One region of the Acidovorax sp. GW823-FHT01C06 genome, then DNA from elsewhere that is predicted to be linked to it. Evidence: predicted binding sites of a transcription regulator. Region 1 holds the regulator's gene; each other region holds the start of a gene.
The links. Region 1 encodes FNR, which switches genes on or off when oxygen is low (the NO sensors DNR and NnrR bind a similar motif). Its sites were predicted from a motif close to TTGATNNNNATCAA; they were not measured.
Positions count from the first base shown of each region.

Region 2: ubiM (5-demethoxyubiquinol-8 5-hydroxylase UbiM) is a predicted target of FNR. The motif match lies at 1,441-1,454, and genes of this name have one in related genera.
Region 3: AC1RCS_RS09255 (universal stress protein) is a predicted target of FNR. The motif match lies at 1,985-1,998, and genes of this name have one in related genera.

Region 1 is NZ_JBXAKN010000013.1:56,392-59,659, forward strand. It holds gene hemN (oxygen-independent coproporphyrinogen III oxidase) at 1-1,186, opposite strand, end outside; gene fnr (fumarate/nitrate reduction transcriptional regulator Fnr) at 1,373-2,095, shown strand; gene AC1RCS_RS22170 (hypothetical protein) at 2,161-2,454, opposite strand; gene AC1RCS_RS22175 (FixH family protein) at 2,506-2,787, opposite strand; gene ccoG (cytochrome c oxidase accessory protein CcoG) at 2,860-3,268, opposite strand, start outside.
Region 2 is NZ_JBXAKN010000009.1:256,910-260,177, reverse strand. It holds gene AC1RCS_RS18965 (alpha/beta fold hydrolase) at 1-688, shown strand, start outside; gene AC1RCS_RS18960 (hypothetical protein) at 920-1,351, shown strand; gene ubiM (5-demethoxyubiquinol-8 5-hydroxylase UbiM) at 1,548-2,873, shown strand; gene AC1RCS_RS18950 (class I SAM-dependent methyltransferase) at 2,976-3,268, opposite strand, start outside.
Region 3 is NZ_JBXAKN010000003.1:241,359-244,626, reverse strand. It holds gene AC1RCS_RS09270 (PilZ domain-containing protein) at 1-304, opposite strand, end outside; gene AC1RCS_RS09265 (hypothetical protein) at 571-1,074, shown strand; gene AC1RCS_RS09260 (2OG-Fe dioxygenase family protein) at 1,180-1,959, shown strand; gene AC1RCS_RS09255 (universal stress protein) at 2,083-2,520, shown strand; gene AC1RCS_RS09250 (tripartite tricarboxylate transporter substrate binding protein) at 2,719-3,268, opposite strand, start outside.

The sequences.
Region 1 (3,268 bases):
GCCAGGCCTGTTCCATGGGCTCGAACAGCAGTTCTCCCTGGCACATCAAGGACATGATGACGGCGCGGCGCACGAGGTCGTCCCGCGTCAGGGCCAAGCCACGCACCACGGGCAGACGCCCCTGGTTCAGCAGGTCGTAGTACTCATCCAGGGTCTTGGCGTTCTGGCTGTAGGTGGCGCCGACCCTGCCAATGGCCGACACGCCCAGGCCGATCAGGTCGCAGTCGGGCTGGGTGCTGTAGCCCTGGAAGTTACGGTGCAGGCGGCCCTGCCGCTTGGCGACGGCCAGCGAGTCCTCCGGCAGCGCGAAGTGGTCCATCCCCACATACACATAGCCGGCGCCCATGAACGCGTCGAGCGAACGGGAGAGCATCGACACCTTGCCGGAGGCTGCGGGCAGTTCGGCGGAGAGGATGCGGCGCTGGGGCTTGAACCGCTCCGGCAGGTGGGCATAGGCATACAGCGCAATGCGATCAGGCCGCAACTGAACCACCTGCGCCAGCGTACGGTCGAACGACTCCGGCGTCTGGCGCGGCAACCCGTAGATCAGGTCCACATTGATCGATTCGAAGCCGAGCGAGCGCGCGGATTCCACCAGCGAAAACACCTGTTCGGCGGGCTGGATGCGGTGCACCGCCTTCTGGACCTCGGGGTCAAAATCCTGCACGCCAAAACTCAGCCGGTTGAATCCAAGCTCCGCGAGCACGGCAAGCCGGTCGGCATTGACGGTACGGGGGTCCACCTCGATCGAGTACTCCCCGCCCGGCGCCAGGGTGAAGCTGCGCTGGAGCATCGCCATGAGTTCCCGCAAGCCATCGTCCGACAGGAAGGTGGGAGTGCCGCCGCCCAGGTGCAGCTGGCTCACCACCTGGCCCGTGCCGCAGTGCGCCGTGTGCAGATCGATCTCGCGGCTGAGATAGCGCAGATAGACTTCAGCCCGGTCGTGGTGCTTGGTGATGATCTTGTTGCAGGCGCAGTAGTAGCACAGCGACTCGCAAAAGGGGATGTGCACATACAGGGACAAGGGCAGCGCCTTGGTCAGGGTGCCCATGCGGCGCTGCTCGAGGGCGAGGGCGTAGTCCTCCTGGCCGAAGGCTTCCACAAACCGGTCGGCCGTCGGATAGGAGGTATAGCGGGGGCCTGGTACGTCAAAACGGCGCAGCAGGTCAGGCGAAACAGCGGTCATGGGGCGAATCCTTGCGTACACCTTGACTGTGCCGTAAGCTGCTCCCCATGTCCTTGACATGAATCAAGTGATGGAGTGGCCGGAACAGCGACAATTTGATGCATGTCAGTCGCCTGCCCGCCCTCCAAGAGACTCCCTCTTCGGCCATCGGGCGGTATGCTCGAAACCTAACTCCGCCCTGTGCCTATGAACCCGCTCACCATCAAAGTCGCCTGTTCCAATTGCAACCTGCGCGAGCTGTGCATGCCGGTGGGCCTGAGCGAAGAGCAACTGCACCGCATCGACGAGGTCGTTGCAGTTCGCCGCAAGGTGAAGCGCGGCGGCACGCTGTTTCGCAATGGTGAGTCGTTCACCTCGCTTTATGCCATCCGCACCGGCTTTTTCAAGACCTGCGTGGCCACCGAGGACGGACGCGACCAAGTCACGGGGTTCCAGATGGCGGGCGAGATCATCGGCCTGGACGGCATCGTGAATGACCACCACACCTGCGATGCGGTGGCCCTGGAAGACGCCGAGGTCTGCGTCATGCCGTTTGACCGCATCGAGGAACTGTCCCGCGAGGTCACCGCGCTGCAGCACCACGTGCACAAGATCATGAGCCGCGAGATCGTGCGCGAACACGGCGTGATGCTGCTGCTGGGCAGCATGCGTGCCGAGGAGCGCCTGGCAGCGTTCCTGCTCAATCTGGTGCAGCGCCTGCACGCCCGCGGATTCTCGCAGTCCGAGCTGGTGCTGCGCATGACGCGCGAGGAGATCGGCAGCTACCTGGGCCTCAAGCTCGAGACCGTGAGCCGCACCTTCTCCAAGTTTGTGGAAGAAGGCATTGTCGAAGTCAAGCAGCGCCATGTCCGCATCCTCGAGACCGACGCGCTCAAGCGCATCGTGAACAACCAGTCCGCCTGCCACTGAGCAAGGCGAGCCAGGTCCGCCCGTCCCGGCAACGCCTTGCCACCGGAGCCCGGCCGGTGCGCTGTTCAAGGGCAGGATGATGTCTTTCGGCAATCATCAGGGCGCTCGCCTTCGGGCACGGGGCAGCGGTTGAGTTCAAAGGGCGACATTGCCAGCAGCGTGGTCAACGCGCTGGAGGCCATGGTGATGGCCCAGAACGCAAAGAACGCGAGCGTGTAGACGCCCTGGCGCGACAGGGCCAGCGGCTGCCCGAACCAATGCAGGTCCTGCGGGTCCACCATCGCAAAAACCAGCATCTCCATCGCGCCCGCCATCAGAAAGGCGGGCCATGCAATCCACATCAGGCGTTGCGTCCACATCGGGGTTGTCTCCTGGTAAGGCCGCGCAGACCCGCTGCTCGGCCAGGGGTTTCAGCGTGGCTGGTCCTGAACCGGTGTCGCCGCGTGGTTGCGGCCCTTCATAGCCGGGGCCAGGCTCTTCTCCGGAGCCTCCAGCGTCTTGTTGATTTCGATGCCCTGGCGGTAGTAGTCCTCGGCGACCACGGGGTCTGGCCGCGAAATCGCCAGCCACAGCGTGACAAAGCCCGCCACGATGACGATGGCAGGGCCGGCGATGATCAGCCAGACGTGGCCGAATTTCCACCAGGGCGCAGCGGTGGCGGGGGCGGAGCCGATGGCTGGATTGGATGGCATGGGTGCTTGCTCCTCAAAAATCTTCTCGGTCATACAACGTCCCCGGGGCCGTGCACCGGGGTGCACGTCGCCTCATCGGGGCACCAGGAATACGGACTTCTCGGTCACATGGGCCGCAGCGCCCACCGCCTGCACATCGAACTGCACGGCATGGGAGCCCGGGGGCGCGGAGCCATACGGTATCTGCAGGCGCACGGCCACCCACCGGGACTCCGCGGGGCCAATGTCCACCTCGGCTTCAGAGGCCACCTCCAGCCCGTCCAGGCCGCGGGCGCCGATGCGGTAGCGCTGGGGGCCTTCGGTGGCGTTCATGATCTGCAGGCGGTAGATATTCTCCAGCTTGCCGCCCGCCACGATGCGCGACAGGGCCGCGCGGTCGCGCACCACATCCACCTTGAGCGGCGTGCGGGTGACCAGGCTGGCCATCATGCCCACGCACAGTGCCACCAGCACGGCGGTGTAGATCAGCACGCGAGGCCGC
Region 2 (3,268 bases), on a different contig from region 1:
AGACGCCGAGATCACGCTCTACCTGCCCCAGGCCCAGCCGCACGGCCCCACGGTGCTGCTGCTGCACGGCTGGGGCGGCCACGCGCGCCAGATGCTGCCGCTGGCCGGCGCCCTGGCCGCGCGGGGCCTGCGCCCGGTGCTGGTGGACCTGCCCGCGCACGGCGGCAGTCGGGGCCGCGTGAGCAACCTGCCGCAGTTCGCGCGCGCCATCGAATACGCCACCGCCCGCCTGCATGCGCAGGATTCGGCGCCCAGCGCCGTGGTAGCCCATTCGCTCGCGGCCAACGCGGCGGCCCATGCGGCCAGCCGGGGCCTGGCCACCGGGCGGCTGGTGCTGCTGGCGCCGCCCGCGTCGCCCCACGAATACACGCGCCTGTTCGCGCAGGTGTTCGGCCTGTCGGAGCGCACGCGCGCTTCCATGCACCGGCGCATCGAGGCGCGCGAGGGCATCCTGATGCGCCAGTTCGAGCCCCCGGCCGTGGGTCCGCGCATCGCGCTGCCCACCCTGGTGGTGCACGACCGGGGCGACCGCATCAACCGCTTTGCCGATGGCGAGGCCTACCGCGACCACATTCCGGGCGCCACGCTGCTGGCCACCGAAGGGCTGGGCCACCGCAAGATCCTGCAGCAGGATGGCGTGCTGGCGGCCGTGGCCGATTTTGTGGCGGGCCCGGGCCATCCACGCTGACGGGCCCGGGAGCCAGGGGGCCCGGCGGGGGGCCGCGCGGCGCAGCGTGCGGTGCGGGGTGGCTCGGCGCACCGCCGCGCGGTGTCGCCAACAGTTACAGCCGCAAGGCGAACAGGACGCGGCCAGCGCCTATCATCCGCAGTCGTGCGTGCCCCCAGGGCCGCTCTTGCCGATGATTCACCGGTGTGCTGCCTGCCACCGGTGGCCCCACGCCGCTACCTGTTGTCTCCGATGCACGCTCTCCTGTCCGCCTGGCCCGCCCTGGCCCTGCTGTTGCCCGCGCTGGTGCTGGTGTCGGCCTTCTATTTCCTGGCCAAGGGCGACCGCCGCGCGTTCTCGCACCTGCTGGCCCTGCTGGCGTGTTTCCTGATCGGCGCGCTGCTGATGGAGTTCTTCATCTTCATGGCGGCGCGCATGGCCCGTTCGGGCAGCCGCGAGGCCGTGCTGGGCGCCGGCACCCGCCAGCTGCTGGAAACCATGGCCAATCCGCGCTCCATCACCGCCCCGCCCCTGTCGCTGGCGGCCGTGGCGGCCTACAGCGTGCTGGCGTCGTACCTGTGGCTGCTGGTCACCTGGGGCCTGCACCTGCGCGGCAAGCCTGCCGGCGGCGCCGGAAAGAAGAAAGCGGCCAAGCGCCCGCCGCGCAAGCCGGCCCGGGCCTGATCCACGGGCCTTGGGGTCTTTGGGGCCCCTAGCGCTGGATACATCAGCGCCGACAGCTATATATTTAATAGCATATCCTGCGCGCACACTTGACGCAGGGCAACCCCCGGCGCGCGGAGCGCATCCACAATGGCAGGCGATCCCCTCCGGTCGCGGAGGTGCGTACCAGGCTGTCCACCTCCTGCCTTTTCCTGCCATGACTTCCTCCTTCTCCTCCTCCTCCCACAGCGATGTCCTCATCGTCGGCGCGGGGCCCGCGGGCCTGTCGCTGGCCATTTCCCTGGCCCACGCCGGTTTCACGGCCACGGTGGTCGAGCAGCAGCCCCAGGCCGCGCTGGCCGCCCCCGCGCCCGACGGCCGCGAGATCGCGCTGACCCACCCCAGCCGCGCCACGCTCCAGCGGCTGGGCACCTGGGCGCAACTGGCGCCGCACGAGACCGGCGCCATCCGCGAGGCCCAGGTGCATGACGGGCCGCTCGGCCAGCGCAGCGCGCTGCAGCTCGACGCCCAGCGCTCGGGCCACGGGGCGCTGGGCTTCATCGTCCCCAACCACGCGCTGCGCCGCACCGCCTATGCGGTGGCCGCGCAAACGCCCGGCGTGCGCATCGTCACCGGCGCCCAGGTGACGCGCGTGGCCACCCTGGCCACGCATGCCGAGCTGGAGTACCGCCTGCCTGCCCCCACAGACACGGCCCCGGACGCGGAGGCCCTTTCACCCCAGCGCCTGCAGGCGCCCTTGCTGGTCGCGGCGGACAGCCGCTTCTCGGCCACGCGGCGCCAGCTGGGCATTGGCGCGCGCATGGCGGACTTCGGCCGCACCGTGATCGTCTGCCGCATGCGCCATGCCCGGCCCCATGGCGGCGTGGCGCACGAGTGTTTCGGCTACGAACGCACGCTGGCCATCCTGCCCCTGCCGGATGCGGTGGATGCCGCAGACGCGGCCGACACGGCCGGCAGCCCGCACCTGTGCTCGGTCGTGGTCACCGCAGGCGCTGCGGATGCCGCCACGCTGATGGCGTTGCCCGCCGACGCCTTTGCCGCCCAGGTGCGGGCGCAGTTCGACAACCGCCTGGGGCCCATGCAGCTCGACGGAGAACGCCACGCCTACCCGCTGGTGGCCGTGTACGCGGAACGCTTTGCCGCCCACCGCTGCGCGCTGCTGGGCGACGCGGCCGTGGGCATGCACCCGGTGACGGCCCACGGCTACAACCTGGGCCTGGCCGGCGTGGAGCGCCTGACCGCCGCCCTGCTGGCCGCGCGCGGCCAGGGCCGCGATATCGGAGACAGCGCAATCCTGTCCGCCTATGGACGCGCACACCACCACCACGCATGGCCGATCTACGAAGGCACGAACGCCATCGTGCGGCTGTACACCGATGCCCGCCCCCTGCCCCGCCTGCTGCGCCAGCTGGTGCTGCAGGGCGCCCGGCGCCTGCCACCGCTGCAGGCGGCCATCGTGGGGCAGCTCACCGGCAAGCCGCCCGCGTGGACCGAGCTGCTGGGGCGCCTGGCACGGCAGTGACACGTCCGCCGCCGCCCAGCCCGCCGGCCGCCACCGGGTGCCGCCCCCTTTCCACGCGCGGAAGGGAAGAAGTGGCAGCGCCCGCGCCCACGCCACGGGCGCTCAGGGGGTGGTGACTTCCAGCTCCACCATGCCGTACAGCGGCGCGCCCAGCCAGGGCCACCACAGGGTCTCCAGCGCCAGGCCCGCCCAGCCATAGCATTCCGCCACGCTGTGCGCGTGCCGCAGCGCCAGGCGCGGGTGCGCGGCGGACAGGTCGGCCAGGCGTGCCAGGCCCCAGCGGAACTCGGCCCCCGTGGGCCCCACGCTCGCGTGCCGGCCGGCCGTGCCCACGGCCCGGTGGGTGAGCACGTCCAGCACCAGGCGCGAGCCCGGGGGCGCGCACTGCGCGAACT
Region 3 (3,268 bases), on a different contig from region 1:
GCTCGATCAGGCGGCGCAGGTGGGTCACGCTGTCCAGGTCGATCCCGCGGCACAGCAGACCGGTGTGCAGCCCCTCCACGTGCGCGACCTCGGTGGACATGGCGATGTGGTTGCCGGTTTCGGCCAAGGGAATGGTCAGCTGGCACAGCATGCCGGTCTGCAGGTTCGCCTGCGCCGGTGCCACCAGCAGCGCGCCCTTGAGCGAAAGGTCCTGCACGTGGACGCTGAAGGCGTCGGTGGACGTGGTCAGCAAGGCCGGCGCGTCAAAGCCGACGCGGACAAAGTGGCGGCGTTCGTGGGGCATCGCTGTCTCCTGGACCGAAGCGGGTGGTGGCACATGCTACTCCAAGCCCGGCGGCTGCACGCATTTGCCGGGCACGCCGGGCCGCCGGATGAACCTGCTTCAGGCGGCGTGCGGCGGCGGCGGGCAGCCCGGTTCTGTCGCCATTTGCTTACATCTTTTGCGCGGATTCGGGTTTAGGGTAGGGCGGGCTTTGTTACAAATCAGGGTCCGCGCACCGCAGCCGCACATCGTGTGCTGTTCCGGGCGGTACAAGCAAGGAGTTCCCGATGAAAACCACAACCATGACCACGATGTCCACGATGTCCACGATCCGTCTCCTCCTGTCTGGCGCGGCGGCCGCGCTGCTGCTCGCCGCGGCGGGCGGCGCGCATGCGCAGACCTACATCAATGCCACGGTGGGCGGCGAGCTGGCCCCCGGCGTGTACGGCCGCATCAACATTGGCAATGCGCCACCGCCGCCGCTGCTGTATGCCGAGCCGGTCATCATCCACCGCCCCGCGGTCGTGGTGCCGCGCTCGCCGATCTACCTCTACGTGCCGCCCGGCCATGCCAAGAACTGGGGCAAGCACTGTGCGCGCTACAACGCGTGCAGCCAGCCGGTGTACTTCGTGCAGGAGCCGCCACCACGCCGTGGCCCTCCGCACCGGGGCCCGGGCCGCGATGACCGCCGGTGGGATGACGACCATCGCCACGGCGGCAAGCAGGACCGCGACCATGACCGGGGCCGCGGCAACAATGGCAAGGGCCATGGACATGGCCACCGCGACTGACTGACGGACTGCGCGGCGCACCTCCCTGCAAGGCCGCGCCGCGCTGCACCGCGTTTGCGCCATCGCAGACGCGGTGCCGGCACCAGCGGTTAAGCTCGGGCCTCTATGGCCCAAGTCACTTTTTCTCCCCCCTTCACCGCCCCCCAGGATGTCGCCAGCCAGCTGCGGCAGAACGGCTTTGCCGTCCTGTCGCCGGTGGACGTGGCCCGCTGGACGGGCTGCGCCCTGCCGGAATTGCTGGGCCTGAACGGCGACTGGGCGGGGCTGCCCCCCGATGATTTCCTCAAGGACGGCGGGCGCTACCGCCGCCGCCGCCATGCCTGCTTTGTGGTGCAGGACGGGCAGGTGCGGCAGGTGCCGCACCGCGCGCACTGGCAGCCTGTGGAGTACAACGCGCTGCATGGCGGCATGGAGCGCTGGTTTGCCCCCATGGAGCCCGCCACCGTCGCCCGGCCGGTGTGGCAGCAGCTGCTGGCAGCGCTGGCCGGGGTGTCCGATGCCGTGTTTGCGCGCTCCGAGGCGCCTGCATCCTGGTTCGTCGAGGCCCACCAGTTCCGCATCGACACCACCGACGGCATTGGCCGGCCCACCCCCGAGGGCGCCCACCGCGACGGCGTCGACCTGGTGGCCGTGTTCCTCGTGGGGCGCGAGGGCATCAAGGGCGGCGAGACGCGGGTGTTCGAGGCGGCGGGCCCCAGCGGCCAGCGCTTCACGCTGACCGAGCCGTGGTCCCTGCTGCTGCTGGACGATGCGCGCATGATCCATGAATCCACGCCCATCCAGCCCCTGGGCGAGGGGGGGTATCGCGACACCCTCGTGGTCACCTGCCGCCGGGGTGGTTTCCAGGGGACGGATGTGGTCGGGCAGGCCCCTGCGGGCCGCTGAACGCCGGCAAGGGAGTGCGTCCGATTTGATGCGAATCAAGATGCGCGGTATGGTGGGCGTTCAAACTGATGTCCATGGCCGGGCCACAAGCCAGGTCCCACACTCAACTCAAGGAGAAGCACCATGTTCAAGCACATTCTGGTTCCAGTCGACGGTTCCAATACCTCGATGCTCGCGGTCTCCAAGGCCGCGGCCCTGGCCAAGACCTTTGGCAGCGCCGTGACGGCGGTCTACGTGGTCGATCCCTATCCCTTCACGGGCGTGGGGGCTGATTTCGCCTACGGCCAGGCCCAGTACATCAACGCAGCCACCGCCGAGGCCAACAGCGCCCTGGATGCCACCAAGAAGGCCATGGCCGAGGCTGGCGTGCCGGTGACCACCGTGGTGGGCGAAGGCCACGCAGTGCATGAAGGCATCCTGCGCGCGCTGGAAAGCACGGGCGCCGATCTCATCGTGATGGGCTCGCACGGCCGCCGCGGGCTTGAAAAGCTGGTGCTGGGCAGCGTCACGCAGCGCGTGCTGGGCGTGGTGCACATCCCGGTGCTGGTCGTGAGGGACTGAGCGCCATCCTCCATGAAGAACGGCTCCGAAAGGAGCCGTTCTTCATTTCAGTTCTCGATGGCGCCGCGCACCAGCGCATCCCACATTCCACAGCTCGTGGAACAGGCATGCCCTCCGCCGGTGCACCCGTGGATCTGGCTTTGCCAGGCCACCGGCTGCGTCCCCCTTCAGGGGGAAGGCGCGAAGCGCCTCAGGGGGTCACTCAATCTTCGCGCCCGAGGCTTCGACGATGCCCTTCCACTTGGCGTAGTCGGTCTTGAGCAGGGTGCCGAACTGCGCGGCGGACATGGCTTCCGGCTCCGCGCCCTGGGCATGGATGGCGGCCTTCATGTCGGCCGTGGCCAGGAGCTTGTTGATCTCGGCGTTGATGGCACTCACCACGGCGGCCGGCGTGCCGGCGGGGGCGAACACGCCGTACCAGGTGCTCACGTCGAAGTCCTTGAAGCCCGACTCGGCCACGGTGGGCACCTCGGGCAGGGACGAGCTGCGCTTGGCCGAGGTCACGGCCAGGGGGCGCAGCTTGCCGGACTTGATCTGGCCCATGGCCGAGGGCAGGGACGAGACCAGCAGGTCCACATTGCCCGCCAGCGCATCCATCAGCGCGGGATTGGATCCCTTGTAGGGAATGTGGCTCAGCTTCACGCCCGCGGCCTTCTCAAACAGGTCGCCCGCCAGGTGGATGGACGTGCCGTTGCCGGGCGAGCCATAGGTGATGGTGCCGGGCGCGGCCTTGGCGGCGGCCACCACG